DNA from 4 places in the Streptosporangium sp. NPDC050284 genome. Region 1 is predicted to be linked to each of the others. Evidence: riboswitches for the same ligand, from Rfam matches in the RefSeq annotation. Region 1 holds a riboswitch; each other region holds the start of a gene.
What was found. A riboswitch is a leader RNA that binds a small molecule or an ion and turns the genes downstream of it on or off. The one in region 1 is predicted to bind cyclic di-AMP.
Positions count from the first base shown of each region.

Region 2: another riboswitch for cyclic di-AMP. It lies ahead of ACIBH4_RS20505 (C40 family peptidase); the one in region 1 lies ahead of ACIBH4_RS15605 (hypothetical protein).
Region 3: another riboswitch for cyclic di-AMP. It lies ahead of ACIBH4_RS14510 (hypothetical protein); the one in region 1 lies ahead of ACIBH4_RS15605 (hypothetical protein).
Region 4: another riboswitch for cyclic di-AMP. It lies ahead of ACIBH4_RS31480 (NlpC/P60 family protein); the one in region 1 lies ahead of ACIBH4_RS15605 (hypothetical protein).

Region 1 covers NZ_JBITIZ010000005.1:496,310-503,572, reverse strand. The annotation lists gene ACIBH4_RS15635 (choice-of-anchor I family protein) at 1-637, opposite strand, end outside; gene ACIBH4_RS15630 (TIGR03086 family metal-binding protein) at 938-1,507, shown strand; gene ACIBH4_RS15625 (hypothetical protein) at 1,526-1,657, opposite strand; gene ACIBH4_RS15620 (metal-dependent phosphohydrolase) at 1,837-2,433, shown strand; gene ACIBH4_RS15615 (DeoR/GlpR family DNA-binding transcription regulator) at 2,518-3,318, shown strand; gene galT (galactose-1-phosphate uridylyltransferase) at 3,315-4,394, shown strand; cyclic di-AMP (ydaO/yuaA leader) riboswitch at 4,467-4,603, shown strand; gene ACIBH4_RS15605 (hypothetical protein) at 4,607-5,581, shown strand; gene ACIBH4_RS15600 (nuclear transport factor 2 family protein) at 5,617-6,045, opposite strand; gene ACIBH4_RS15595 (AfsR/SARP family transcriptional regulator) at 6,255-7,079, opposite strand.
Region 2 covers NZ_JBITIZ010000008.1:210,707-217,969, forward strand. The annotation lists gene ACIBH4_RS20490 (FtsX-like permease family protein) at 1-1,194, shown strand, start outside; gene ACIBH4_RS20495 (hypothetical protein) at 1,413-2,267, opposite strand; gene serA (phosphoglycerate dehydrogenase) at 2,552-4,141, shown strand; gene ACIBH4_RS20505 (C40 family peptidase) at 4,737-5,345, opposite strand; cyclic di-AMP (ydaO/yuaA leader) riboswitch at 5,333-5,566, opposite strand; gene ACIBH4_RS20510 (3-isopropylmalate dehydrogenase) at 5,707-6,753, shown strand; gene ACIBH4_RS20515 (branched-chain amino acid aminotransferase) at 6,928-7,263, shown strand, end outside.
Region 3 covers NZ_JBITIZ010000005.1:267,602-274,864, reverse strand. The annotation lists gene ACIBH4_RS14540 (class II aldolase/adducin family protein) at 1-196, shown strand, start outside; gene ACIBH4_RS14535 (DUF4032 domain-containing protein) at 260-1,471, shown strand; gene ACIBH4_RS14530 (roadblock/LC7 domain-containing protein) at 1,624-2,004, shown strand; gene ACIBH4_RS14525 (hypothetical protein) at 2,009-2,902, shown strand; gene ACIBH4_RS14520 (roadblock/LC7 domain-containing protein) at 2,961-3,341, shown strand; gene ACIBH4_RS14515 (hypothetical protein) at 3,354-3,725, shown strand; gene ACIBH4_RS14510 (hypothetical protein) at 3,885-4,700, opposite strand; cyclic di-AMP (ydaO/yuaA leader) riboswitch at 4,946-5,095, opposite strand; gene ACIBH4_RS14505 (DUF4253 domain-containing protein) at 5,406-6,152, opposite strand; gene ACIBH4_RS14500 (hypothetical protein) at 6,480-6,797, opposite strand; gene ACIBH4_RS14495 (antibiotic biosynthesis monooxygenase family protein) at 7,094-7,263, shown strand, end outside.
Region 4 covers NZ_JBITIZ010000016.1:106,249-113,511, forward strand. The annotation lists gene ACIBH4_RS31465 (type III pantothenate kinase) at 1-168, shown strand, start outside; gene lysX (bifunctional lysylphosphatidylglycerol synthetase/lysine--tRNA ligase LysX) at 494-1,996, shown strand; gene ACIBH4_RS31475 (LuxR C-terminal-related transcriptional regulator) at 2,923-3,123, shown strand; gene ACIBH4_RS31480 (NlpC/P60 family protein) at 3,196-4,245, opposite strand; cyclic di-AMP (ydaO/yuaA leader) riboswitch at 4,251-4,398, opposite strand; gene ACIBH4_RS31485 (amino-acid N-acetyltransferase) at 4,844-5,410, shown strand; gene ACIBH4_RS31490 (RDD family protein) at 5,639-6,715, shown strand.

The DNA.
Region 1 (7,263 bases):
CGTTGAAGGCGCCGGGCAGTTCCCCGGCGACGAGCCGCTCCAACTGGTCGCCGGAGTCCCAGACGAGCGCTCCCGAGGTGGACCTGACCGAAATCGAGCGGGCGCCGAACGCGTGCAGTTCGGTGTAGGCGCCGTTCGCGTCCCTGGGCGAGTCGGCGGCCACGTTCAGCCGGCCGAGCTCGGCGTCCTTCTTGAGGTTCTCCGCGTCGGGCAGCGCGAGGTTCAGCGACTTGACCCTGACCTCGTCGGCGTGGCAGCCCCACTCGCGCCCGTCGCCCTCGTTGGCGGTGACCAGGTAGGTCCGCCCACGGTCGCGGAAGTGCGCGATCGCGTCGGGCTGGTACACGCCCTTCACCGGCCGGGCTCTGATGTCGATCTTCCCGTCCTTGTCCGACGCGTCGAACCCGCTCTTCGACCAGTCCTTCAGCCCCAGCGGGACGACGTCGCGAACCACGACCCGGTTCAGGTCGACGATCGCGAGCGCGTTGTTCTCCTGAAGGGTCACATAAGCGGTGTCGCCGTCGACGGTGACGTACTCCGGCTCCAGATCCTGGGCCACGGTGGCGCCGGGGCCGGTGATCCGCACTCCCCTGGCCCGCAGCCGCTCGGCGTCGAAGTGATGCCCCCATGGCCGGATTCGGCGGTGACCGGAACCGCGGAAAGGGGCAGAAGGAGCAGGCCGGTGACCGCCGCGGTGGCTACCCGGGTGAAAGTCATGGTGCGCATGAGGTGAAGTTTCGCGAAATATCGTGACTTACTGCTGACGTCGATCTGACCGTGGAATGAAGCTCCCCGGTCAGGTGTGCACCCTACGGAATTCCTTGGGCACCTCGGGCATGCCGGTCATGTCCATTGACGCGATGACTACTGGCTGTTCAGGGGTTACGGTCAAGATGAGAGCCGGGAGGAAACCCGGGAGGGCATCGGGAGGGGCATGATGACCATCGACGTACCCGAGGCTTACCACCGCGCACTGGAGGACTTCGGCGCTCTTGTCCATCGGATCGGCCCCACGCAGTGGGAGAACCCGACCCCGTGCGTCGACTGGGACGTGCGTGCTCTCGTCAACCACGTGGTCGGCGAGAACCTGTGGGCCCCCGTGCTGCTGGCCGGGGGGACCTCCGCGGACGTCGGCGACGCCTTCGAGGGGGACCTGCTGGGCGACGATCCCATCAAGGCCTTCGACACCTCGGCCGTACCCGCCATCCAGGCGGCGACAGGCGTTCACGCCCCAGGCCGCCTCGTCCACCTGCCGTTCGGCGACGTGTCCGGCCGGGAGTACATCACCGAACTGTTCGCCGACGCGCTCATCCACACCTGGGACCTGGCCCGCGCCATCGGCGCCGACGAGCGTCTCGATCCCGAGTTGGTCGAGGCCTGCGCCACCTGGTTCAGCGACGCGGAGCCCGGCTACCGGCAGGCCGCGGCCACCGGGGAGCACCGGCAGCCTCCCTCAGACACCGACCCGCAGACCCTGCTGCTCGCCTCCTGGGGCCGCCGCGCCTGACCGCCGGAGCGCGTGCCGTCAGCCGGCCGCCGGCCGCCGGCCGTGGTTGGCCCTGCGCTTCTTGCGTGCCCTGGCCTTGCGTGCTCGTCTGCCCATGCCGACCACCCCTTCGCCGAGGTTCCTCCGGATCCGTACGGGACTCGATCTCACTCGCCCAGACCTTCACATTCCTCCTGGAACGCCCATGACACAAGGCCTGGACGGCGATCGGTCCGGCTCCGGTGGACCGTATTTCCCCGGCGTTTCCCCGGTCTTGACGTTCCCCACCCGTTGGACGGGACGCGTGACCGGGCTCCTCACCCGTCAGGCCGGACTCTAGGCTCCGTCACATGAGCGAGAAGCTGATGGCCCGCTGGCGATCCCTCGCCGGCGCGGGGGCCGACCCCCTCGGCCGCGAACTGATCACCCGGTACGACGAGCCGCACCGCAGGTATCACACGACCGCCCATCTGGAGGCGGTGCTCACCCATGTCGACGCCCTCGCCGACCAGGCAGGGCACCCGGACCTCGTACGGATGGCGGCCTGGTTCCACGACGCCGTCTACGACCCGCGACGCGCGGACAACGAGGAGCGGAGCGCGAGGCTGGCCGAGCGCGCGCTGCCGGAGCTGGGGATGCCCGCAGAGGATGTGGCGACGGTCGCCCGGCTGGTCAGGCTGACCGTCACGCACGCACCCGCGTCCGGCGACACGGACGGGGCCGTGCTGTCCGACGCGGACCTGGCGATCCTGGGCTCCTCCCCCGAGGTCTACGCCGCCTACGCGGCGGCCGTGCGCGAGGAGTACGGCTTCGTCCCCGACGACGCGTTCAGGGCGGGAAGGGCCGCCGTGCTGCGCTCGCTGCTCGATCTTCCGGTGATCTTCCATGTCGCCGACCTGGAGGGGGAGGCGAGGGCGAACATCACGGCGGAGCTTGATCGACTGTGAGCGGCCGACCATCACAATCCAACAACCTCCCCCACCTGGTCGTGGTATTTTGGTGGAATCTGGTGGATTAAGGGGAGTGAGTCAATGCTCGCCCAGCAGCGGCAGCAGGCGATCCTGGAAAGGGTGCGCGGCAGCGGCGGGGTCAGGGTCGCCGATCTCGTCCGGGAGCTCGGCGTGTCCGACATGACGATCCGGCGCGACCTTGAGGTGCTCTCCGAGCGCGGCCTGGTGGAGAAGGTCCACGGCGGCGCCACCGCCGCAGGGCCCGGCTCGACCGAAGAACCGGGCTTCGCCGCCAAGTCGGTGCGCCAGCAGGCGGAGAAGGAGACGATCGCCCGGCACGCCGCCCGGCTCGTCCGGCCGGCCACGGCCGTCGCGCTCTCCGCGGGCACCACGACCTGGACGCTCGCCCACCACCTCGTCGACGTGCCCGAGCTGACCGTGATCACCAACTCGATCCGGGTCGCCGACGTCTTCCACCGCTCCCTCAGGGCCGACCGCACGGTCGTGCTGACCGGCGGGGTCCGCACTCCCTCCGACGCCCTGGTCGGCCCGGTCGCGGTCTCGGCGATCCGCGGCCTCCACGTCGACACCCTCTTCCTCGGCGTGCACGGTATGAGCACCCGCGCCGGATTCACCACCCCCAACCTGCTCGAGGCCGAGACCAACCGCGAGCTGGTCGCCTCCGCGCACCGCCTGGTGGTGCTCGCCGACCACACCAAGTGGGGCACGGTCGGCATCAGCACGATCGCCGAGCTGGCCGAGGCCCACATCGTGGTCACCGACTCCGGCATGACCGAGGAGGCCCGCGAGGAGCTCGCCGCCTCGGTGGGCGAGATGATCATCACCGAACCCCAGCGGGAGAGCGAGATCGCCGGCCGATGAAGCGTACGATCACCCACCTGGCCGACGGCCGGGAGCTTTTCTACTTCGACCGGCGCGACGACGCCGACCGCACGGCACCCGACCGGCGCGACCTGCCGCCCCGCCCCGCCGCCTCCGAGCTGCGCTACGACCCGCTCACCGAGGAGTGGATCGCGGTGGCCGGGCACCGCCAGAGCCGCACCTTCCTGCCCCCCGCCAACGAGTGCCCGCTTTGCCCGTCGACCCCGGGCAATCTCACCGAGGTCCCCTCCTCCGACTACGAGGTGGTGGTCTTCGAGAACCGGTTCCCCTCGTTCTCCGCCCAGCCGGGCGACCACCGGCCGATCGGAGGGCTGAGCGAGGTCCGTCCGGGGGTCGGCAGGTGCGAGGTGGTCTGCTTCACCTCCGAGCACGACTCCGCGTTCTCGCGGCTCTCCCCCGAGCGGGTCGAACTGGTCATGGAGGCCTGGGTCGACCGTACGGCGGAGCTGTCGGCGACGCCCGGCGTGGAGCAGGTCTTCTGCTTCGAGAACCGGGGGGCGGAGATCGGCATCACCCTGGCCCACCCGCACGGCCAGATCTACGCGTACCCCTACGTGACCCCGCGCACCAGGCTCACCCTCGGGGCGGCCGAGCGCCACAGGGAGCGGACGGGCGGCAACCTGTTCGCCGACGTCCTGGCCGCGGAGCGTGAGGCCGAGATCCGGGTGGTGGGCTCGAACGAGCACTGGACGGCCTTCGTCCCCGCCGCGGCGCGCTGGCCCGTGGAGGTCCACCTCTACCCGCACCGCAGGGTCCCCGACCTGGTCGCGCTGGATGCCGGGGAACGCGCGGCGTTCGGCCCCCTCTACACCGACGTACTCCGCCGCCTCGACGGGATCTTCGGCGTGCCCATGCCGTACATCGCGGCCTGGCACCAGGCACCGGCCTCCACCGGCCGTGATCTGTCGTACGCGCACATGGAGCTGTTCAGCATCCGCCGCGCGCCGGACAAGCTGAAATACCTCGCCGGGTCGGAGTCGGCGATGGGCGCCTTCGTCAACGACGTGTCGCCCGAGGCGACAGCACATCTGCTGCGCTCTGTTGTCACGAACTGATTACCGCTTGGTCTCGTCTTGAGGTCGCATGACCTGCTGTTTACCACTACTATCCTTCCCACATCGGCTGTAAACGCTGATTTGCCTAATCCCGGGCACCTTGCCCGGGAGCCGGGGAACCACCGCACCTGGGGTGAAACCACTTCGGTGGAAGGGCTTCCTCCAGCCCGAACCCGTCAGCTAACCCGGTAGGCGTAAGGAGAGGAGAGTGCGTGGCGGCCCCGTCCCCCACGTTCCGTCGGCGTGCGTCTCTGGCCCTCTGCCTGAGCTCGATCGTCGTGTTCACCATCGGCGCCCCCACCGCCGGAAGCGCGGACCCCAAGCCCACCGAGGCCAAGCTCCGCGCCGAGCTGGCCAAGCTCGGCAAGCAGGTCGACAAGCTGATCGAGACCTACGCGGCCACCCGCGAGTCGCTCAAGATGGCGCAGAAGGCCGAGATCGTCGCCAAGCAGAACCTGGAAAAGGCCGAGAAGACCTACGTCGAGGCCAAGCGGGAGGTCGACTCCATCGTCCAGTTGCGCTACCAGAGCAGCGGCGGAGGGCTGCCCGCGCTGATGTTCTCCGGCGACATGGGCGCCGCCGCGGTGATGGAGCAGCTCACGGCCCAGCAGGCCGCCCACCTGGAGGGCTTCGTCAACAGCATCGAACGCAGGAAGAGGGCGGCCGAGACGGCCGCCAGGCTCACCGACGAGATCGGCGACGAGGCCAAGGAGGTGCAGGCGCAGCGCGAGAAGGCCGAGAAGCTGATCCGCGACATGAAGAACAAGCTCGACCGCCTCGCCCCCACCGGTTCCGGCCGTCGCGCCGACGGCAGCTGGGCGCCGCAGCTGCCCACCGGCCCCGACAACATCACCGACCGCACCCGGATCATGCGCAACGCCGTCATGAGGCGCTTCAACCTGCCGTACTCGGTCGGCTGCTACCGGGCCGTCAACGACGGCGGCGAGCATCCTCTGGGCCGTGCCTGCGACTTCATGATGAGCGCCGGTGGCGCGATGCCCACGGCCGCCAACCTCGCGCTCGGCGACGAGATCGCCGCCTGGGCCATCAAGAACAAGGCCAAACTCGGCGTGAAGTACGTGATCTGGCGCCAGCGCATCAACCACGGCTCCGGCTGGAGGTTCATGTCGAACCGAGGCGGCATCACGGCCAACCACTTCGACCATCCGCACATCTCGATGTACTGATCTTCGGGGCGGCGTCCGGTCTCGTGAGCGGCGGCTCACCCCTGGGCGCCCCCGTGGGCGAAGGCGGGCGCCGCACCCGTGGACGCGGGCTCGACGGCGTCCACGCCCGTGTGGAGGGGGGCGAGGTCGACGAATATGCGGTAGTCCGAGATCAGGCCGTCGTCGCGGGTGCGCCAGATCGATACGGCCACGACACTGACGTCCGTGCCGTCGAGCCGCCGGTAGGTCACCTCGGTCTCGGCGATGACGTCGGCGTCCACCTGCCAGTTCCGCACGATCCTGTGCCGCAGGCCTCCGATGGTGGAGAAGAACTCCCGCAACCCGGCGGCGATGGCCTCGCGTCCCGCCCTCGGCTCCGCGTTGCCGAACACCAACGTGGCGTCCTCGGCCAGCAACCGCACGAACTCGTCGGGGTCGAACGAGTCGACCGTCCGGAAAACGCGTCGCACCGCGTCGTCGCTCATGCCGATCCTTCCTCATACCGTCGGGATCACTGGTGGGGACGATACGGGGCGAGGGGCGGGGCACAACTATCGCCGGAGTAGGTGTCCCGTCGCCCGGAGGCGCGCCAAAGGTCTGCGGAACCGGGGCGCGGCGGCCGGGTCGGCGCACCGGGCCGGATCGCGGCGCGTCCAAACCTCCGAACTCCTCGTCGACGGCGCCGGCCCCTGGTTCACCGATGCGCGGCCTTCAGGCCGACCTCCCCCAGACATTCCAGTACGGCGTCGACGGACATCAGGAAGGGGTCGGACTGCAGAATTCGCGTGTGCGTCGTGCTCATCTCCTGGCCCGGCAGGATTCCCAGCTCCCGGTCGAGCAGCACGAGGGTCTCCTGGAACACCTCCAGCGCCTCCCCTTGGCGACCGGTCCGGTAGAGGGCGAGCATCAGCAGGGTGCGGAACCGTTCGTGGAACGGGAAACGCATGATCAGGCTGCGCAGCTCGGGTATGGTCTCGAAGTGGTTCCCGAGGCCGATGTCCGCGCCGATGCGAAGCTCCAGGAGTGAGGTTCGCAGTTCCTCCAGCCGGCTGACCTCGTGGTCCGCGACGGCGCTCTCCGCCAGGTCCGCGTACGGTCTACCGCGCCACATGTCGAGCGCCTCCGCCGAACAGCGCGCCAGATCCTTTATGTCGGAGGAGAGCATGGCGTTCAGCGCCTGCTTGGCGAGCGCCTCGAACCTGTGGACATCGAGTTCGTCGGGATGCGTGACCAGCGCATAGCCCTCACCCCGCTGCTGGATCCGGTCGTGGCCGAGAACATGCCGGAGGCGGAACACGTAGACCTGCATCGCCTTCCGCGGATTCTTGGGCTGTTCGGTCCACAAGATGTCCGACAGGATCCCGACGGGCACCGACTGCCCCGCTCTGCTGAGCAGTATGCTCAACAACTTTCGTGGTTTCTGGGCCGGCATCGGCACCTCGACGCCGTTCACGGTAACCGCCAGATCCCCGAGAACGCGGAACTGTACCTCGCCCTCCGGGAGGGTGTTAGGCGACATGTGTTTTCCTTCGCGGGTGGGAAAGGGACGTCAGCCTCTTCATGGGAATGTCGTCTTCTCCGCCGTGCATGCCGTTACGGAACGACGGTCGCGCACGGATCGGGAACGTGAGGTGTCGGTCGATGACAGGCGCGTACGACGTCTCGACGAAGCGCCGCCTCGATCAGGGCGGAACTGTGCCGCC
Region 2 (7,263 bases), on a different contig from region 1:
CTGCCCTTACGCCTGGCCGCACGCGACGCCGCCCGCCACCGCGTTCGCACCGCGTCCGCGGTCGCGGCGGTCATGACCGCCACGGCCACGGTCGTCGTGGCCGGCATCGCGACCACCAGTTCCTTCGCCCAGCGCCGGGACGCCTTCCAGGTGATCGCCCCAGCAGGAACCACGAGGATCGACGGCGAGGGACTCGACGCCGACCGCTGGAGTGCGCTGAGGGCCGCCGTCGAGCGGACGCTGCCCGGTGTGCCGCTCATCGAGGCCGCCAAGCTCAGGAACGCCGAAGGGGAGAACGTCGAGATGGCGATCCAGCGAGCCGACGAGTACGGTCCGCAGTACTCCGTCGCGGGTCTTCCGATCGGGGACGAGCGGCTGCTCACCCTCGTGCAGGGGCGGCGGGACCCGGCGGCGGCGGCCGCGTTCGCCTCGGGCAAGGCCGTGGTGTTCGACCCCGGGATGGTACGGAACGGAAAGATCACCCTGATCCTGGAAGGGAGGAGAGGGGAAGCCGATCCTGTTGAGATCGCGGTTCCCGCCGTCCTGGCCCGTCCCGCCGACCCCGGGTACGGTGTGGCGGTGCTGCCGCTCTCCGTCGCGGAGAACGCCGGGCTGAGAGCCGAACCGCGCGTCCTGTACATCGACCCGGCTGCGCACAGGCTCACCGCCAAGCAGGTGGCGACGCTGGAGTGGGATCTTGTGACGGCGGTCCCCAAAGCCGAGTTCTACGTCGAGGTCACGAGCGGATTCCAGGACGACAACACCTCCTGGCTGGTGCTGCTCCTGGGGGCGGCGCTCGTCCTGGTGCTCGGTGGCACTTTCGTCGCCACCGGGCTCGCCGCGGCCGACATGCGGCCCGACCTCGCGACGATGGCCGCGGTCGGGGCGCCGCCGGGCACGCACCGGCTGGTCGTCGCCGGGCAGGCCGGATTCATCGCCGGGCTCGGTGTCCTGGTCGGCACGGTGGCCGGTTGTGTGACGGGGATCGCCGCCACCTGGCCCCTCACGGTTGGGGCACCCGGGACCGTCCTCATCCGGTCCGGCGAGCTCTCGTCCTTCTCACCGATGTCGCCGACGGTCGAGATCCCCTGGCTCCTCCTCGCGGCCGTGGTGGTCGGCCTGCCGGTGCTGGCCGCCCTGGTGGCGGGGGCGTTCACCCGGCCGAAGGTGACCCTGACCCGCAGAACCGGCTAGCCCCACGTGCCGCCGTCCGAACCGGAGACGCCCCGGCCCCGTCGGATCGGATACGGCTTCTGACCCGCAATGATGCGGCACATGCGGAAAACCGGGCTAGCGGCCGTGACGTCTCGTGGCGGACGAGGAGGCGCCTTCTCGCGCCACCTCGTCCGCGGCCGTTCTCCGGGACCGCCTTTCCGGCACGTCACCACCGTGGGACGCGCCGTGGTGACCGGTCAGTCGGTGACGTCGGCGCAGACCACGTGGGCGCCCAGCTCGACCATCCGCTGCTCGCTGCGCGCGTCGGCGACCCTGGCCATCAGGATCGGCGCCTCGCTCGCGGCGAGCTGGGGCAACCTGGCGCGCACCCCGCGGTGGATGTCCCTGACCACGTCCTCGGCCGCCGACATGTGGACCTTCACGTGCAGCATGATCCCCGGGGCGCCCGAGGAGGTGCCGGCCTCGGAGATCCACACGTGGTGGACGAGCGGGTAGTCGACGAGCAGGTGCGAGATCGCGGCACGCAGCGCGGGCAGGATCGGGTGGTCGCACCGGCGGTATCCCGGGTCCACCATCTGCATCGGGCCCGACAGGTGGGGCCGAGGCGCCGGGATCCACGGCTGGGAGGGCGCCGCCGGCACCGGCGTTCTCTGCGGGCGCGCGGGCGCGGGACGCGAGACCGTGGCCATCGCCCCGGTCGCGTACGCCGTCGGCGCCGCGCTCGACAGCGCGGGCGTGGGGCCGCTGCGCGTCGAGAGCAGGTATCGCTGGAGGTCCTCGATCGGCACGGCCGCGGCCGCCGGACCCGCCGCGTCGATCACGATCTCCCGCACGCCGGTGACGCGCTGGATGTCGAGGATGGTGTCGGCGTCGCACGCCGACAGCGAGTGGCTGCCGCGGTGCCGCGCGTAGGTGTCCGCCGAGGTGTATCCGAGCAGGACACGATCACCGGCCTGGGTCGTGCCGAGCACGACGGATCGGTCGGGTCGCACGGCAACCAGGAGTCCCCATTCGGCCAGCGCCGCAAGCAGCCGGTGCGGGTCGCCGTGCTGCGCGAGCACGTTGCCGAGAGCGGGGTTCCCGATGCTCATATGAGGAACGATAGGTAGTGGACCACGGCTTATCAGGGTAATCGCGAAGTTTTCTTGGGATCAATACCAACTTGAGTTTTGGTGCATGAGATCTGTCAAGGACGGGTAATCGCCTCGTGGGTCGCGAGGTCCCCTCACGTCCCACGAGTCGCCGGAGCCTTTCCGAGGGGTTCTCCGTCGGCGCGAGGCGTCTCGGATCGCGGGACACTCGTGAACGCGTTCACAAGCGCCGATAGACTACGTGAGGTCCGTGCACCCCTCACCGTCTAGTAAGGATCCAGCCTGTGAACAAGCCCGTAGTACTGGTCGCTGAGGAACTTTCCGAGGCTGGTCTCGCGGTTCTGGGCGCGGACTTCGAAGTCCGCCACACCGACGGCGCCGACCGCGCCCAGTTCCTGCCCGCCCTCGCCGACGTGGACGCGCTCATCGTGCGCAGCGCCACGCAGGTCGACGCCGAGGCGATCGCCAACGCTCCCAGGCTCCGCGTCGTCGCCCGCGCGGGCGTCGGCCTGGACAACGTCGATGTGGAGGCCGCCACCAAGGCCGGTGTCATGGTCGTCAACGCGCCCACCTCCAACATCACCAGCGCCGCCGAGCACACCGTCGCCCTCATCCTCGCCTCCGCCCGTAACGTCGCCCAGGCGCACTCCGCGCTCAAGGGCGGCGAGTGGAAGCGCTCGAAGTACACCGGGGTGGAGCTCGACGAGAAGGTCGTCGCGATCCTCGGCCTCGGCAAGATCGGCCAGCTGGTCGCGCAGCGCCTCCAGCCGTTCGGTGTCGAGCTGATCGCCTACGACCCCTACCTGCAGCCGGCCCGCGCCGCGCAGATGGGCGTCCGGCTGGTCTCGCTCGAGGAGGCTCTGAGCGAGGCCGACTTCATCACGGTGCACCTGCCCAAGTCCAAGGAGACCATCGGTCTCATCGGCGACAGGGAGCTCCACGCGGTCAAGCCGAACGTGCGCCTCATCAACGTCGCCCGGGGCGGCATCATCGACGAGAACGCCCTCTACTCCGCGATCAAGGAGGGCCGCGTCGCCGGCGCCGGCATCGACGTGTTCCCCAAGGAGCCGGTTACCGACAGCCCGCTCTTCGAGCTCGACCAGGTCGTCGTCACCCCGCACCTGGGCGCCTCCACCCACGAGGCCCAGGAGAAGGCGGGCACCCAGGTCGCGCGCAGCGTGAAGCTCGCCCTCGCCGGGGAGTTCGTGCCGGACGCGGTCAACGTCCAGGGCGGTGCCGTCGCCGAGGACGTCAAGCCGGGTCTGCCGCTCGCCGAGAAGCTCGGCCGGGTGTTCACCGCACTCGCGGGCGAGGTCGCCACCAAGCTCGACGTCGAGGTACGCGGCGAGATCGCCTCCCACGACGTCCGCGTGCTGGAGCTGGCAGCGCTCAAGGGCGTCTTCACCGACGTGGTCGAGGACTCGGTCACCTACGTCAACGCCCCGCTGCTGGCCAAGGACCGGGGCGTGTCGGTCGAGCTGGTCACCAGCTCCGAGAGCCCCGACTGGCGCAACGTCGTGACGGTCCGCGGCGTTCTCGCCGACGGCCGCACGGTCTCGGTCTCCGGCACCCTGTCCGGGCCGAGGCAGATCACGAAGATCGTCGAGGTCAACGGCTACCAGATGGAGATCGAGCCGACCGACCACCTCTCGTTCTTCACCTACACCGACCGTCCCGGCATCGTGGGCGTGGTCGGCCGCATTCTCGGCGACCACTCGATCAACATCGCCTCGATGCAGGTGGCCCGTGACGCCAAGGGCGGCAAGGCGCTGATCGCCCTCACCGTCGACACCGCGATCCCGGCCGAGGTGATCGACCAGATCAGCGCGGAGATCGGCGCCGACAGCGGTCGCTCGGCCGACCTGGCCGACTAGCCCCGTTTCCCGCGCGTGCCGCGTCGTCGCGGTTTGATCCAGGACGACATGCGATCACCCCGGACCGATCGGGGAGCGCGTGCGGGAAACGCGACGGTGGTCCACCGGTGTGGCCGCCGCCCCGATGACCGGGGCGGCGGCCACATCTCGTCTCAGTATGTGAGAAGTGTGTACGCCGGACGAGACGGTGTTTCCGTGAGCAGGTAACCTGGAATCAAATGCGCCAGGTTCTCGTAATTCTTACCTGCCGCGGCGAGGCCTGACAGGGGCAGGCCGGCGACTCGCCGCGGTGTCGTGGCGCTTGCCGGCTCCAAGCCCCCGTCACCGGTCCGTGATCCGGGCCCTCGACATCAGGCCTGGTCGGAGTCCCGACCGGAGACTTGACCACCTTCCTTGCTCGCGTGCGACCGAGACGAGATTCGCCATGTACGACATGTATCCCTGGAACCGTCCCGAGGAGACAGAGGACGAGGCCATCGACGCGCTCCAGACCGCTCTGGACCGCAGGGACAACGGTGGTGCCCCCACCCGCTGAGCCCGTTCTCGCCGTCACCGGGGTCTCCACGGCCTCCCGGCGGCGATCCTCCGGCGTGTCTCATCCGCCGGGCACGATTTCGGTCGCGAGCTCGACCCGCTTGGCCAGCTGGACCCCCTGCGGGTCGGGGCGGACCGCGCCGGAGAAGGCGGCGCGGCGCCAGGAGCTGAGCTTCTCCTCCTTGACGACGTCGCCGCTCCGCGGGGCGTGAACCATGTAGCCGGGCTTTGTGATCATGCCGACATGGCCGAGGCCGCTGAAGAAGACCAGGTCACCGGGCCTGAGATTCTTCCAGGCGATCTTCTTGGAGAAGGCGGCGTACTGGTCGTTGGTGACGCGGGGGAGCTTGATCCCGGCGGCGCCGTAGGCGCGGAGCATCAGGCCGGAGCAGTCGAAGCCGCCGTTGCCGGTGCCGCCCCAGACGTAGGGCGTTCCGCGCTTGGACATGGCCCACTTCACGGCCTTCTGCCAGGCGGGCCTGACAGCCATGGCCTTCAGCGTTTCCTTCAGCGTGGGGGTTTTGAGCGCCGCGGGCCCGGGGGCGGGGGGCGGGGAGGCGGCCAGGGCGGCGGTCGAGGTCGCGCACACCGCGGCGCCGGTGAGGATCAGGGAGGCGGAGATGGACAGGACGCGGGGGAGAACTGTGCCGGACAGGATGATTCCTTCCATAAGGCCGGCCGGGTGAGCTGTCGGGCTCGGGCGTGGAGGTCGCCCTACGGCGCGAGAACGCGCTGATTCGCCCCAAGGGATCCACCTGATGACGACCGGGAACGCGCTCCGGGGGAGGAGCGGCGTTCTCGGGATGCGGTAGATCCCGTAAAAAAGTGGTTCCCCGGCTCCGTGTGGGCTCGGTCAGGGGGTGGCCCGTACGGATTAGGCAGTGATGTGAATGGGAGGACAATAACGAAACCTCCCGAAACGGTCAATGCATAGCAAAAAAGGATAAAACGATCAGAGAGCTCGCCGTGTGGACACGTCCGCAGAGTGAGACCGGTGTTCGATCACCGAGACGGACCGGTAGGGTGCCTGCATGGATTCGCGTAACATTCGCCTGGCGGTCATCCCCGGGGACGGAATCGGAGTCGAGGTCGTCGCCGAAGGGCTGAAGGTCCTCGAAGCGGTCGGCACGAAGGTGGAGACCACCACCTACGACCTCGGTGCCAAGCGCTACCACGAAACCGGCGAGACCCTGCCGGACCCGGTCCTCGACGAACTGCGCGGATACGACGCGATCCTGCTCGGCGCGGTCGGCGACCCCAGCGTGCCCCCGGGCATCCTGGAGCGCGACCTGCTGCTCAAGCTCCGCTTCCAGCTCGACCACTACGTGAACCTGCGCCCGGTCAAGCTCTTCCCCGGCGTCGAGACGCCGCTGGGCAGGTCCGGCCCCGAGGACATCGACATGATCGTCGTCCGCGAGGGCACCGAGGGCCCGTACGCCGGAGCGGGTGGCGTGATGCGTAGGGGCACGCCGCACGAGATCGCCACCCAGGAGTCGCTGAACACCGCCTACGGCGTCGAGCGCGTCGTGCGTTACGCCTTCGACAAGGCGCTCGGCCGCCCCCGCAGGAAGCTGACGCTGGTCCACAAGACCAATGTGCTCACCTATGCCGGCGACCTCTGGGCCCGCACCTTCGACCGCGTCGGCCTGGAATATCCCGAGGTCCAGACCGACTACTGCCACGTCGACGCGGCCTCGATGTTCTTCGTCAGCCAGCCGGAGCGCTTCGACGTGATCGTCACCGACAACCTCTTCGGCGACATCCTCACTGACATCGGCGCGGCGATCGCCGGTGGCATCGGCCTGGCGGCGAGCGGCAACGTCAACCCCGACCGCACCGCGCCGAGCATGTTCGAGCCGGTTCACGGCAGCGCCCCCGACATCGCGGGCCAGGGCAAGGCCGACCCGACCGCCACGATCCTGTCGGTCGCCATGCTCCTCGACCACCTCGGCATGGCCGCCGAGGCCGCCAGGGTCGAGCAGGCCGTCGCCGACGACCTGGTCGACCGGGCTGCCGGACGGGCCGGCCGGACCACCCGCGAGATCGGCGACGACATCACCGCCCGAGTAGCCGGCTGAGGAAGCCGCCTCCCTCGACCCCGACGCGCCTGGCGGCTCACCTGAGCCGCCAGGCGCGTTTTTTGTTTCTCCAGCACTGCCGGTTTTCGGCATAGATGGAGTAGTTTCCCGTTACCCGGTCCGACGCAGAATGGACCCAAGGGTAAGCCAGACCTCAAGAGAAGGATCCGTGCGATGACCACCGCTCAGAAGCTCAGCTTCGACGTGCAGCTCTCCGACCACGCTCGCACCGCGGCAGAGCGCGAGCAGGTAATGGCGAGCCCCGGGTTCGGTCAGGTCTTCACCGACCACATGATCTCGATCGACTACACCGAGGGGGAGGGCTGGCACGACGCCAGGCTCATGCCGTACGGCCCGCTCAGTCTCGACCCCGCGACGTCGGTCTTCCACTACGCGCAGGAGCTTTTCGAAGGACTCAAGGCCTACCGCCAGGAGAACGGCGCGATCGTGACCTTCCGGCCGGAGGCGAACGCCGCCCGCTTCAACAGCTCCGCGCTGCGGATGGCCATG
Region 3 (7,263 bases), 230 kb from region 1:
GGCCAACCACGGCGGGGTCACGATCGGCGACGACCTGGACGGCGCCTTCGAGGCGACCAGGCTGCTGGAGTGGCTCTGCGAGGTCTACGTGCGGGCCAGGAGCGTCGGCGAGCCCCGCGTGCTCACCGAGGAGCAGCTCGCCTCGGTGGTCCGGCGCGCCCTCGACCCGCCCACCTTTCCCCGCCGCGAGGACTGACCGCGGCGCGACCACCTGCCCGTCCGGCACACCGCCGGACTCCCCATCGCGAGGACTGACCCCATGCCCCTGCAGCTCACCGGCGCGCCGAGCGATCCGGACCTCATCCGCCTGCCCTGGGACGTCCCGCTGGAGCAGTGGCCCGAGCACCGCCTGGTCTCCCTGCCCCGCGGCATCTCCCGGCACGTGGTGCGCTTCGCCCGCCTGTCGGGCAAGGTGTACGCGATCAAGGAGATCAGCGAGTACTACGCCAAGCGCGAGTATCGCCTGCTGTGGGACCTGAGCCGGATGGACACCCCGTCCGTCGAGCCGGTCGCCGTGGTCACCGGGCGGACCGGCTCGGACGGCGAGCCGCTCGACTCCGCGCTCATCACCCAGCACCTGCAGTTCTCGCTGCCCTACCGCGCGGTCATGTCGGGGACGGTCCGCCCAGAGACGCTCAACCGACTGCTCGACGCCCTCGCCGTACTGCTCGTACGGCTGCACATCAGCGGTTTCTACTGGGGCGACTGCTCGCTGTCGAACGTCCTGTTCCGCCGGGACGCGGGCTCCTTCGCCGCCTATCTGGTCGACGCCGAGACGGGCGAACTGCACCCCATGATCAGCGAGGGGCAGCGGCTGTACGACATCGAGGTGGCGCACACCAACATCTTCGGCGAGATGCTCGACCTGGAGGCGGGCGGGCTGCTGCACTCCTCCATCGACCCCGAGCAGGTCGCCGACTCGGTCTGCCGCCGCTACCACCGTCTGTGGAGCGAGCTCACCTCCGACGAGATCATCGAAGAGGTCGACTGGCACATGATCGACCAGCGGATCCGCCGGCTGAACTCCCTGGGGTTCGACGTCGCGGAGATGATGGTCCGCCGCAAGGCGGGCACCGGGCGGCTCATCGTCAGGCCCAAGGTCGTGGACGCCGGGCACCACCAGCGCAGGCTGCTGCGGCTCACCGGCCTGGACGTGGAGGAGAACCAGGCCAGACGCCTCCTCAACGACCTCGACTCCTTCCGCGTGTCACACGGTCTTCGCCACGAGGACGAGGCGATCGTGGCCCACCGCTGGCTTGCCGAGGTCTTCCAGCCCACGGTGCAGGCCGTCCCTCAGGAGATGCGGGGCAAGCTGGAGCCCGCGCAGTTCTTCCATGAGGTGCTCGACCACCGCTGGTACATGTCGGAGGAGGCGGGGACCGATGTCGGCCTGCCCGCCGCGGTGAATTCCTATGTGAAGAACATTCTCATTTTCAAGCCGGACGAAAAGGCACTCATCGCCGAGGACTAAAGGGTTGATTTCCATCCGGGGTGCATAACTTCCCCTCGGGGTGGTGAATCCTCCCCCTTCTCCCATGAAACCCCCAGTCGGAGAGAGTGGTTTCCGAGGGTTTTCCCTACGCTGACCGGGCGACGTTCGAAGTCGTCGGCAAGGGAGAGCACGTGCTCGGAATCGAAGACTGTCTCACCGAGGTAATGGCCATCCCCGGGGCCCTGGACGCGATCCTCATCGATCAGACCAGCGGGACCGCGGTGGCCGCCGGCGGTGCGAGCCGTCACACCGACGTGGAGAGGTCGGCCGCGGGGCTGAGCGAGACCCTGCGCGCGACGCTCGACGGGCTCGCCGTCACCGTGCCCGGCGGCACGGTCCGGATCAACGACATGATCGTGACCACGGACGGCGGACACCATTTACTGAAGCCGCTGGAAACGCCGTTCGACGGCCCGCTCGTCATTTACGTCAGGCTCGATCTGGAACGCTCGAACCTGGCACTGGCCCGCCACCGCCTCCAGGCCCTTTCCGGCCGCCTGATATCGACGTGAGCCCATGCCCAGCGTCGAGAACATCCTCAGCGGGCTCGCCGGCGACCACGCCACCGGATCCCTGCGGCTCGGCAAGGCGGGGGTCATCTACCTCACCGACGGCCGCGTGACCTACGCCGAGAGCGCGTCCGCCCCTCGGCTGGAGGACCTGCTGGGCGCCTGCCGCGGCATATCCGCCCACGCCGTACGGCAGGTCAGGCAGGCCACCACCCGCAGGCGACCGGACCCCGCGCCCCTTCCCGAGCCGCGGGAGTCGCGGGAGCCCCAGCCGACGGGCGGCGAGCGGCTGATCGTCCAGGGCCTGCTCACCAGGGGTGAGCTGGAGTTCTGCGTGCTCAGCACGGTGCTCGACGCCGCGTACTTCCTGCTGCGGGCCACCGGGCACCGGCCCAGGTTCCGGCGGGGAGAGCGGCACTGGCTCGGACCGCAGTGGTACTTCGACGCGACCGGCCTGCTCCGGGAGTGCGAGCGGAGGAAGGCGCAGTTGGAACAGATCTGGCCGTCCGCGGAACTGGACACGCTCCCGGTCGTCCCGGTGGAGCGCATCGACGCCCACCGGGTGGTGCTGAGCGCGCTCCAGTGGGAGGTGCTCGTCGGCGCCGACTCCGTCGCGACCCCGGCCGAACTGGCGCGCAAGCTGGGCCGTCCCGCGTACTCGGTACTGCTCGCCGTACGACAGCTCGCCTCCTCCGGGCTGCTCCGCGTCCCGGAGCCCGGTCCGGCCGAGGCCCCCGCCGCGCCGGACCCGCTGCCCAGGCGGACGAAGGGCGCCACGGAGATCCCGGCGGCCGGGACGGGCTCCGTGGAGACGTCGGAGCGGATCCCCAGGGCGAACGGGGACCCGGCCGACGTCAACCTGCTCATCCGGCTCAGGAACGCATTGGAGGCAATGACTTGAGCCCGGTCACATGCCGATAAGGCTACGGACGCTGAAGTTGATCGGAAGGAGGATGCCGGTGGAACTGCGCGAGGAGATACGCCGTGAGATGGCGATGCTGCGAGAACGCGTACCCGACGTGGACGGGAGCATCGCGTGCAGTGTCGACGGCCTGACGATAGCCAGCGACCTGAGAAACGACATCGAGCAGACGGGCGCGCTCTCCTCCGCGGTGCTCGCCCTGAGCCGCCGGATGACGGGCATCGCCGGCAAGGGCGCCTTCGAGGAGACGCTGATCTCCGGAACCAACGGCTACGCGGCGTTCTACGCCGCCGGACCCAAGATCGTTCTCACAGTCCTGGCACGCCCGGGGACCAATCTCGGGCTGCTCAGGCTGGAGGGCCGCAAAACGGCGGACAGACTCGCCGCCGTCAGCTCACGCACATCGATATCCCAGTGATCGGAGACAGTAATGGGCAACATGGACATCTCGCTCAAGGAGATGATGGCGATCGACGGCGCCATCGGCGCGGTCGTCGTCGACTACAACAGCGGAATGGCGCTCGGCGCGCTCGGCGGGTCCAAGGACCTCGACCTCCAGGTCGCGGCCGCGGGTAACACCGAGGTCGTCAGGGCGAAGATGCGGACCATGGAGTCGCTCGGCCTCAAGGACGGCATCGAGGACATCCTCATCACGCTCGGCACGCAGTATCACGTGATCCGCCCGATCTCGGGCCGGAGCGGTAAAGGGCTGTTCCTCTACCTGGCCCTCGACCGGAGCCGGGCCAACCTCGCGCTCGCCCGGCACAGCCTGCGCGGCATCGAGGAGAAGCTCGAAGTCTGATCCTCCGCTGCGGTTCGCGCCCCGACAGGCGCGGACCGCACCGGAACCCTCCGCACCTCGGGGACGGTGACGGAGGGGTCGGTTCTTCTGGGCCGCCACGCCGCCGGGGACGGTGGCGGTGGCGGAGGCCGGTTCTTCCCGGCTGTCGCGCCGTCGGGGTCAGTTCTTCTCCGCGGCCACGCCGTCGGGGACATGCTCGGAGACGTGCTCGACCATGACCTTGGGCTTGCCGAGCCAGGGCCGCGCCTCGGCACTCACCAGCTGGGTCTGCAGGCCGATGCCCAGCTTCCTCGCCATCGCGAAGACGGTCGTCGGCGGCTGGGCCGGGCTGGTGTCCCTGCGGTTCCACGCGCCGGTGGAGAACGCGACGGGGTGGTTCTTGATCCCCGTGCCGTTGCCCCACTTGGTGACGACGTACTGGATGTCGATGTGGCCCATGCCCCCGTTGCCGTCCACGCCGAGTGTGCGGGAGTTGAACGTGCCGCCGGTCAGGTCGGCGAAGGTCTTGGCGTCGATGTCGATCATGATGCCCCGGTTGGAGGGGGTACCCGGGCCGCGGTCGCCGACGAAGAACTTCGCCTTCTTGCCCTTGTAGAGGACGTATCCCTCGGTGAACAGGGGCCAGCTCGGGCTGGCGATCATGCCCTTCTGCATCGGCTTGCCGCTGGCGGGCAGTCCGGTGTCACCGGCCCGGCCCGAGGAGTCGTCCCAGAAGTAGGAGGCCGTGGTCGCACCCTGGAGGAGAACGGCCTCGGTACCGGCGGGCGCGGCGGCCGCGGGGTCGTTCGCGAGGCGGGTGGAGGCGGGGGCCGCGGAGGCGGGAAGCGCCAGGGCGACACCGCCGGAGAGGAGAAGGCTCGCGGCCGTGAGGGCCGCGGCGAGGCCGCGCCCGAGGGAGGTGTTCCTGTACGAGGGTCGCTCGCCCGGACGGGGCTTGTTCAGGTCGTTCTTGTGCATACCAAAGGAGGGGTGCATGGAGAAAGGGCTCTTTCACGAGGGAACGGGGCGGCCGTGTGCGAACACCGAAGGGGTGCACCGGCGGGGACGCGCTCATCGGAAAAGGTGGCGTAGTCGGATCAGCCGATCGCTACGCGGAGCACGGTCCTGAAGATGCCGCGATCAGGCGCGGCGGGTCGAGGGGCGGGGGGCGGCGTGAAAGTTCAGGTGGTCGGTGCGGACAGTGGGTCCACCGACGTGGTGACGCGGTGATCCATGAGGGGATCTCCTCTCCATCTCGTCTACCGGGTTAGCTGACGGGTTCGGGCGGTGGAGTTGCCCTACCGCCGCGCGTTCGCGGCGGATTCACCCCGGAAAATTGGTTCCCCGGCTCCGGAGCCCTGCGGGCCCTCGGGATTCGACGTCGGCCGGCCGCCTCCTCTTGTGAAGGGCAGGTCGCCAACCGATAACAGTGGACACTACCCACCAAATCGGACAAAGCAAAGCAAACACCACGAAAAACCCAGAAGATCTACCTAAAAGCTTCAAGGAAGCCCCATCGATCGCCCCGCCAGGTCGGCACCCGCCCTACCAGCGAGAACGCCTTCCCCATGCCGTCATTCGCCGCGAGAACCCCCGCCCCCGGACCCGCGCGGGGGCCTCCACCGGCGGCCGACAGCCCGTCCCGCCGGACGAAGCTCCTCCCCGAGATCCGGGATGGGCCCCCGGGTCATCCCCGTCCGGTCAGTCCCACCAGAACGACCAGGCGTTCCTGCCCTTGATCTGCTCGGCGTAGTCGATGAGGGTCCCCGCCCCCTGGATGATGCTGTCGGGACAGAACGTCCAGTGTTCCGCCGCGACGTGCAGGGCGTGCTCGGAGGTCGTCGGAGGCGCGGCGACGCTGAGGTCGAGGGTGTTGAAACCCATCCCGACCACCCGCACCCCGAACCTCTCCTCCCAGCTCCGTACGACGGCCGCGAGCGGGACCATCCACTCGTTGTGGTTCAGGGCGCCCTGCCAGCCCATCACGGCCAGGGCGTCGGCCCCGCGCTCCACCGCGACGAGCCCGAGCGGGGTCCTGCGCTCGGCCACCAACCCGGCGTACCAGTCGGCGACCACACCGGGATCGGCGGCGAGCCTTCCCCCGGGCGCCGGGCCCGGACACTCGGGACCGTAGGGGTCGAGAAGTTCGAGCTGGTCCAGGGTCGCCCTCGCGATCCAGTCGGACCACACCTCGGCCATGAACGCGGCGGCGTTGTAGTTGTCGATCTGAGCGGCGGTGTCAGGGGCGATCTGGCCGGCCGACCAGGGCTGGACGGAGTCCTCCAGCAGAACCGGCCACAGGCCCGACTGCTCGTGCTGAGCCCTCAGCCGGGCCCAGTACTCGCCGGAGACCGTCACCTCACTCAGCCAGAACGCCGGACGGCGACGGACCGCGAGCTGAGCGTAACCGGGGTCGGGCCACACCACGTCCCCCGGCGGCAACTCCACCGAAAGCCTCCTGCCCCCGTCCCCCTCACCTTCGTGGGCTCCTTCTCCCCCATCGGCGAACAGCTGGCCCAGAACTGGCGGGAGTCTCTCACGCTCGCAATCGCTCATCTCTACCGATCCGATCCTGACCACGGATCAATTTTGGCCTGTCAACCATCCCGAGGGACAGTTCTGCCCTGGTCCAGGCAAAAATTATCGGTACAGAGGGGAACAGGGCCGAGCGGGTGCCACCCCTCAACGCTCAACGAGACCGTTCGGGGCTACAGGCCGCGTTCGCGAGGGCGCCGTGAGTCTCGGGGTAATGGGCGGGCCCACGAAGCCGGAGAGCTAAGGCTCGAAGAGCACCAGGGGGTGGCGCCGCGTCATCTCCAGGACCACGCGGCACACCTCCCCCGCCCGTGGGAAGACCGCGTTCATCAGCACGAAGTCCTCGCCCACGGTGAGCGGCTCGGACCACGGTGAGGCGCCGTAGTTCTCGACGGTCAGGTCGGGGAAGAGCGCCGTCAGCTCCTCGTAGAAGGCCGCCACCTCCGGGCGGGGCTCACCGGGTGCGGCTCCGCTCTCGTCCCAGGCGAGATATCGAAGAAGGGCCTCCCGCGCGGTGATCGGCCCGGCCGCAAACCAGACCCCGAGATCAAAGCTCACACCATGTCCTCGTCGTCCTCGTCGTCCTCGTCGTCGCCTGCCCAGCCGTCGAATCCTACGTGCCCGGCGGACGCCTGATATGCGCGAACGGCACGGAAAGATCGACGCCCGAGATGCGCGACCGGTGCGGAAGGATCGACGTCTGGAATGCGCGACCGGTGCGGAAGGCGGACACCTTTATATACGCGTATATACGCGACCGACGAGGAGGGGCGGTGGGGGCCAGGACAACACGGAAAGGGTGCACGCGTGCCCGTGGAGCCGGTTCTGTCAGTGGCGGGCCGTACCCTGCTGGCATGATCATTATCTCCGGCTGGATCCGTGTCGCCCCCGATGCCCGTGACGACTACCTCAAGGGATGCGTGAGCGTGATCGAGCAGGCCCGCGCCGCGTCCGGCTGCCTCGACTTCACGCTTGGCGCCGACCTCGTGGACACCGGCCGGATCAACGTCTACGAGCGGTGGGA
Region 4 (7,263 bases), on a different contig from region 1:
GTCGAGCGGATGGCGGCGGAACTCGCCGACGACCCCGACGACGTCACCGTGGTCGCCACCGGCGGCGCGGCGCCGCTCGTGGTGAGCGAGGCTCGCTCGATCGACATGCACGAGCCCTGGCTCACGCTGATCGGCCTCCGTCTGATCTACCACCGCAACACGCCGTGAGGACGACCTGTCACCACCGCAACACGCCGTGAGGACGACCTGTCACCACCGCAACACGCCGTGAGGACGACCTGTCACCACCGCAACACGCCGTGAGGACGATCTGTCATCACCGCGACGTCCTTCGGGGACGACCCACGACCGCGGCCGGGGACGATCTGCCACCGCGGCACCCTCCGAGCCTGATCCGCCACCGCGACGTCCTTTCGAGGACGATCCGCCACCGGCGACACCGTCCGAGGACGCCGGGGCACCGGGAGAGTCCCCTCCCGGTGCCGGACGGGGCGAACTCACGAGGTTCGCCGCATCGGTACCCTTTGGAACTGTGACCGATGACGTGACCACCCCCGCCGAGGATCTGCCCGAGCAGATGCGCGTACGCCGGGAGAAGCTCGACCGCCTCCGTTCCGAGGACGTCGACCCCTATCCGGTGAACTTCCCGCGCACCGCGACCAACGCCGAGATCCGCCAGAAATACGCCGATCTCTCCGCTGACACCGCGACGGGCGACAAAGTGGGTGTCACCGGCCGCGTGATGCTGTCCAGGACCGGAGGCAAGCTCTGCTTCGCCACCATCCGCGACGGCTCCGGCGATCTCCAGATCATGGTCTCCCTGGACAGGGTGGGCGAGGAGTCCCTCGCCGCGTGGAAGCGCGACGTCGACCTCGGTGACCACGTTGGCATCGAGGGCGAGGTCATCACCTCCCGCAGGGGCGAGCTGTCCATCCTCGCCGACCGCTGGGCGATCACGTCGAAGTGCCTGCGCCCGATGCCGGAGAAGCACGCCGGGCTCACCGACCCCGAGGCGCGGGTCCGTCAGCGCTACGTCGACCTCATCGTCAACGACGAGGCCAGGAAGATGGCCTACACCCGCAGTGCCGTGGTCCGGGCCGTCCGCGACTTCTGGCACGAGGAGGGTTACCTGGAGGTCGAGACGCCGATGCTCCAGCCGATCCACGGCGGAGCCACGGCCAGGCCCTTCAGGACCCACATCAACGCGTACGACATGGAGCTCTACCTCCGGATCGCGATCGAGCTCTACCTCAAGCGGCTGGTGGTCGGCGGCCTGGAGAAGGTCTTCGAGATCAACCGCAACTTCCGCAACGAGGGCGCCGACTCCACCCACAACCCCGAGTTCACGATGCTGGAGGCGTACGGCACGTATCTCGACTACAACGACATCGCCGACCTGACCCAGCGGATGATCCAGAAGGCCGTGCTGGCCGCCCTCGGCCACTCCGTCGTCGTCCACCAGGGCCAGGAGGTCGATCTCGGGCTGGCGAAGTGGCCGCGGATCACCCTGTACGGGTCGGTCTCCGAGGCGCTGGGCGAGGAGGTCACCACCGAGACGCCCCTGGAGCACGTCCGTAAGCTCGCGGACGCGCGGGAGATCCACTGGGACGCCAAGTGGGGTCAGGGCAAGCTGGTCCAGGAGATCTTCGAGGCCCTCGTCGAGCACACGCTCATTCAGCCCACGTTCGTCATGGACTATCCGCTGGAGACCTCCCCGCTGGCACGCAACCATCGGGACAACCCCCTCCTCACCGAGAAGTGGGACCTGATCGGCTTCGGCACCGAGCTGGGCACCGGTTACTCGGAGCTGAACGACCCGGTCGAGCAGCGCCGCCGCCTCACCGAGCAGTCCCTGCTCGCCGCGGGCGGCGACGCGGAGGCCATGCAGCTTGACGAGGATTTCCTCACGGCCCTGGAATATGCGATGCCGCCCACCGGTGGCATGGGGCTCGGGATCGACCGTCTCATCATGGCCTTCACCGGCAAGAACATTCGCGAGACCATCCTGTTCCCGCTGGTCAAGCCGACCGCCTGAGCCCGGCGAAGGGCGACACGCAGGGATCTTACGGTGGCGGGGGGGGGGGGGGGCCCCCCCCCCGCCCCCGCGCGGGGGGGGGGGGGGGGGGGGGGGGGGGGGGGGGGGGGCCGCCGCGGCCGGGGGGGGGGGGGGGGGGCGGCGCCCCCCCCCCCCCGCGCCCGCCCCCCCCCCGCGCGCGGGGGGGGGGGCCCCCCCCCCCCCCCCCCCCCCCCCCCCACGCCGTTTTCATGCGGTGTCGCCGTGAGTGCCACGGGGCCGACGCCGGGACGGACGGGACGAGATCGGCGGCCGGGACGAGATCGGGGGGCCGGGAACGGCCGTCGCTCCCATGGGCCCACGTAATGTCGGCCGCCTTTCCGTGTGGGGCGGAAATCCATTTCCAGCACGTCCAATATCGCTTTCGCGTCCCACCGTCATCGCGTGATACTTCGCGAATGTCGTGAAGCTGCTTCCTTGACCCTCATATTTCCGTATTTTTCGTGGTGTGTCGTCAAGGTAGCGGATGGTCGTGCTGGCCGAAGAGTATCGGGAAGAGATCGGTTTTTACCGAAAAATGTGGGCGGTCCGGATCTCCGGAGGACCGGCTCCGACGTGCCCGGCGAGGCGGGGACCCCGCAAAATCTTGTTCTGCCGGGACTTCGATCGCCGCAGCCAGGGGTGCCTACCGGCTCGCGCCCAGGACGGGTCATGACATAGCCGCAAAGGCACTGACATATCATGAGTACTTCATGTAGCGCCTACTATGTCAATACTGGACGCGCGCTATGAAGAGCAGAACTTGACGACCTTTGAACGAGGCGTTTACCGTTCCTGGCGGACGGTATTCATTTCCGGCGTCTCGCACCCGGTTTCCAGAGTGGGGGGAGTGACTCTTGGTGGCATATCCAGAAGTGGATTCACGCCATGGCGACGGCCCTCTGGGCATGAGCGATATCGGTCTCAGCGATGACGACCTCGTGCTGCTGGCTGAGCTCGCCAAGGGTGTCACGGTTGATCGAGTGGGGCGTCGCCTCGACATCAGCGGGCGGACCGTCAGGCGCAGGCTGAGAGGCATCTGCGACCGCATCGGTGTCGCCACGGCGATCGAGGCCGTCGCCTGGGCCGCCCGCCGTCGCCTGATCTGACACGGCACCGCACGCGTGCCCGGCAGGTCGGGCCGGGCACGCGTGCGGGCAGGAGGGCGGGGCGGGGCACGCTCAGGCGGCGATGCGGACGCCTCCGACGAAGGGCCGGTTGTCGATCGTGGTGATGTGGACGACGTCACCCGTCCGGGGCGCGTGGACCATCAGACCCGCGCCGATGTAGATCCCGACATGGTGCAGGTCGCTGTAGAAGAAGACCAGGTCTCCCGGGCGCAACTCTTTCCTGGAAACGTGGGTGCCGGCGGTCCACTGGTCACCGGTGTAGTGCGGCAGGCTGATGCCGACCTTCTGGTAGGCCCACATGACCAGCCCGGAGCAGTCGAAGGAGTTGGGACCCTCGGCGCCCCAGACGTACGGCTTGAGCTGTTGGGTGAGCGCCCAGCGGGTCGCCTCCGCGGCCTTGCCGCTGCCCACGATGGGCACGTTGGTCTTCACCCGGGCGCCCCTGTTGCCGACGGCCCTGGCACGCACCTCGCTGAACAGGTCGCTCTCGACCCGCGCGACCAGACGCTCGATCTTGGTCCGGTTGCCGTCGATCTCCGCCAGGAGCTCCTTGACCTCCGCCGTCCTCGCCTTGGCGCCGGCCTTCGCCCGCTCGGCGGCCTCGATCGCCCGGGCGACCTGGGCGACCTCCTCGCTCTGCTGCTGCTGGAGTGCGTAGTTGGTGGTGGCCTGATCGAGGAAGGTGTCGGGGTCCGTCGCCTGCGTGAAGGCGAGCCCGGAGTTCAGGCCGCCCGACATGTAGGTGCTCTGCGCCAGGAGGGTGGCCTTGGTGCGGCGGGAGGCCAGCTCCGACTCGCTCGACGCGAGGATCTTCTCGGCGCTCTCCGCGGCCCGCTGGGCCTGCCTGAGCTTGACCCGCTCGCCGTTGTATCGCTCGGCGAGGACGCCGATCTCCTCGTGCAGTTTCTCGGCCTGCTTGGCCAGCTGCTGGAGGCTGGGTTCGGGGTCGGCGGTGGCCGCGACCAGCGGCGTGCCGAGAGTGAGGGTGGCGAATGCCAGGCCGATGACCGCCATACGGCGGCGCAGCCCGCGCGGCGCGCGTTCTCGACGGCGGGCGTCGTCGCCCGCGTTCTTTCCTCCGCGGTCGCGCTCGCGCTTCACCAACGGGCTCCTCTCCTCGGCCGCCTACCGGGTTAGCTGACGGGTTCGGGCCGGAGGCAGCCCTACCGAGTGCGCCGGTGGCACTCGGATTCACCCCGAAGGACGTGGTGGGTCCCCGGTTCCCCGTGGTGGGGGATTCGGCGGGTCAGGCTTTTACGTCTCTGACATCGAGCACGGAGATTAGTGCACCCGTGGTTCCTGCTCAACCAGAACTGCGAATTCAGTGGAGGTTTCGCAACCGAAGTGTCACGGAAAGATCACACGCCAATATGATCAACATGGCCATTACGCTGCCTTTACCTCCCTGGTGGGGGCGTGGCGAAGGTCTTCCCAGGTCCGGGACCGTACCAAAGGTGAGCTGTGGCACACGTGAGATGCCGCGCGCCCAGTGTGGTAAAGCGATTACCGGCGGTCATGTGAGGGGGGTGTGCCGCGAGTTAAGGAGGAGCCGTAATTGAAGACCGGTGAGGACGTACGCTGAACGGTCATGGAGCAGCTTGCTGAGCATTCTCCCGTGCCGGTCGTGCGCACCCCGAGCGGCGGGGAGCGACGCGCGGGACCCGAGGGGGCGGAGCCTGACCCGCCCCTGCCCGAGGCGATCAAGGTCGCCGAGGTCGTAGAGGTCGCCGAGGTCTCGGTCCGTCGTGCCCGGACTCCGGACGTCCGCGCGATCAGGCGGCTCGTCGACACCTATGGCGGCGTCGGCCCACGCCTGCTGGAGAAGGCCACCGTCACCCTGTACGAGGACGTTCAGGAGTTCTGGGTCGCCACCGACAAGGAGGGGGCGGTCATCGGCTGCGGGGCTCTCCACGTCCTCTGGGAGGATCTGGCCGAGATCCGCACCGTGGCCGTCGATCCGACCCGTCGCGGGATGGGAATCGGCCACCGGATCGTCTCCGCCCTCATCCGCACGGCCGCGGAGCTGGGCCTGCGCCGGGTCTTCTGTCTCACCTTCGAGGTCGACTTCTTCGCCAGGCACGGTTTCCGCGAGATCCAGGGCACGCCCGTCGCCCCCGCGGTCTACGCGGAGCTTCTCGCCTCCTACGACGAGGGTGTGGCGGAGTTTCTCGATCTGGAGCACGTCAAGCCCAACACCTTGGGAAACACCCGGATGCTGCTCCACCTGACACGTGAGCCCGACTGTGATGACTTTAGAGCTGACTGATCGGAAAGGTGACTGTCGATACCTATGTCGATACCTTGTGCAGCAGCAAGCATGTGCGTCTGACATTTGCCACATGCGCAGTCTAAGTGAGGTGACGCGGTGAGCACCGGACAGCCGCCGTATCCACAGGATGATCCCGACCGCGATCGCACACCGTCGGGGCACCCGGATTACGGACAGCACAACGCGGGTCGAGCCGCTGGCGAACTCGATCCCGACGTAACGGTCATGGGATATCGGTCGGAGGCCTCACAGCCGAACACCGGCCCAGGACAGAGCCAGCCCGGCTACGGCCAGGGTTACGGGCAGCAGGGCTACGGCCAGCAGCCCGGTTACGGGCAGCAGGGGTACGGCCAGCAGCCCGACTACGGGCAGCAGCAGGGTTACGGCCAGCAGGGTGGGACAGGGTCGTACGGGCAGCAGCCGGGCTATGGCCAGCAGGCGTCCCAGCAGCAAGGTTACGGTCAGCAGCCCGACTACGGGCAGCAGCAGGGTTACGGCCAGCAGGGTGGGACGGGGTCGTACGGGCAGCAGCCGGGCTACGGCCAGCAGGCGTCCCACGAGCAGTCCGGCTACGGGCAGCAGTCCCAGCCCGGTTACGGCCAGCAGGGTTACGGCCAGCAGCCCGGTTACGGGCAGCAGGGTTACGGCCAGCAGCCCGACTACGGGCAGCAGGGTTACGGCCAGCAGGGTGGGACGGGGTCGTACGGGCAGCAGCCCGACTACGGCCAGCAGGGCTACGGCCAGCAGCCCGCGTACGGGCAGCAGGGCTACGGTCAGCCGTACGGCGGTCCTCCCGGGGCGCCCGCCCCGCTCGCGGAGTGGTGGCAGCGTCTCCTGGCGAGGCTCATTGACGTGATCATCCTGGCGATCCCGGGGGTCATCGTCACCACGGTGTTGACCGCGATGCTCGTGACCGCCCCCACCTTCAACGGCACGACGGTCACGGAGGGGAGCGGGACCTTCCTCGCCACGCTCCTCGTCGCACTGATCAGCGCGTCGATCTACATGGCCTACGAGTTCCTCATGCTCAGCAGGGGCGGCCAGACGGTCGGCAAGATGGTCATGGGCATCAAGGTCGTGCCGGTCGGCGGCGCCCTGCCGCCCGGTGGGCTCGGCTCCGACATGGCGGTCAAGCGCGCCGGGGTGTTCTTCGGCCCGCAGTTCCTGAGCTGGATCCCCTTCGTGGGCTTCGTCTTCAACATCTTCAGTCTCGTGAACGTCCTGTGGCTGCTGTGGGACAAGCCACTGCAGCAGGCCCTGCACGACAAGGTGGCGGGGACGGTCGTCGTCAAGATCAAGTAGTCCCCTGAATAACGGGGCCGGCGGTTCAACCGCCGGCCCCGTTTTCGTGCGCGGGTGAGAAAACGGGGGTCCTTAGGGGCCCGTAAGAGGCTCGGGGCCGAGGGGTGCGGAAGCCTCAAAACCATTTGCCGCGCCCTGAGCAACGCGGGGGAAGTTATGACCGACTCTCGACCCGCTCGCCGGAATATTCGCGTACGTTGCCCACAACGGGCTCACGTCCGCCCCAGGTGTCCTATGAGGGGTCAATGCCGGATCCGTCCCCGTCGGGGGTTCGCGCACTACTCGCCGAATGGCCGGTGCCGCGCGCCTCCGGCATCCTCGGTGACCCCGCGCCGGATTCTCTTCTTCGCCTTCCGCCGTGTGTTCGGGGCAGCCGGTGAAGTCCTTCTTACGGATCCGGATCGGGGCGCCCGGTGTTGGCGAGGTTGTCTGAGGAGTGCATCGCGTTTGGTGGTTATACGGTCTACGACTATGTACTCCGTGCCGGAGTGGGTCGTACTCTTGGCAAGAAAGTGTTGAAGATCCGTCTTGTTCCATACACTTGTGTC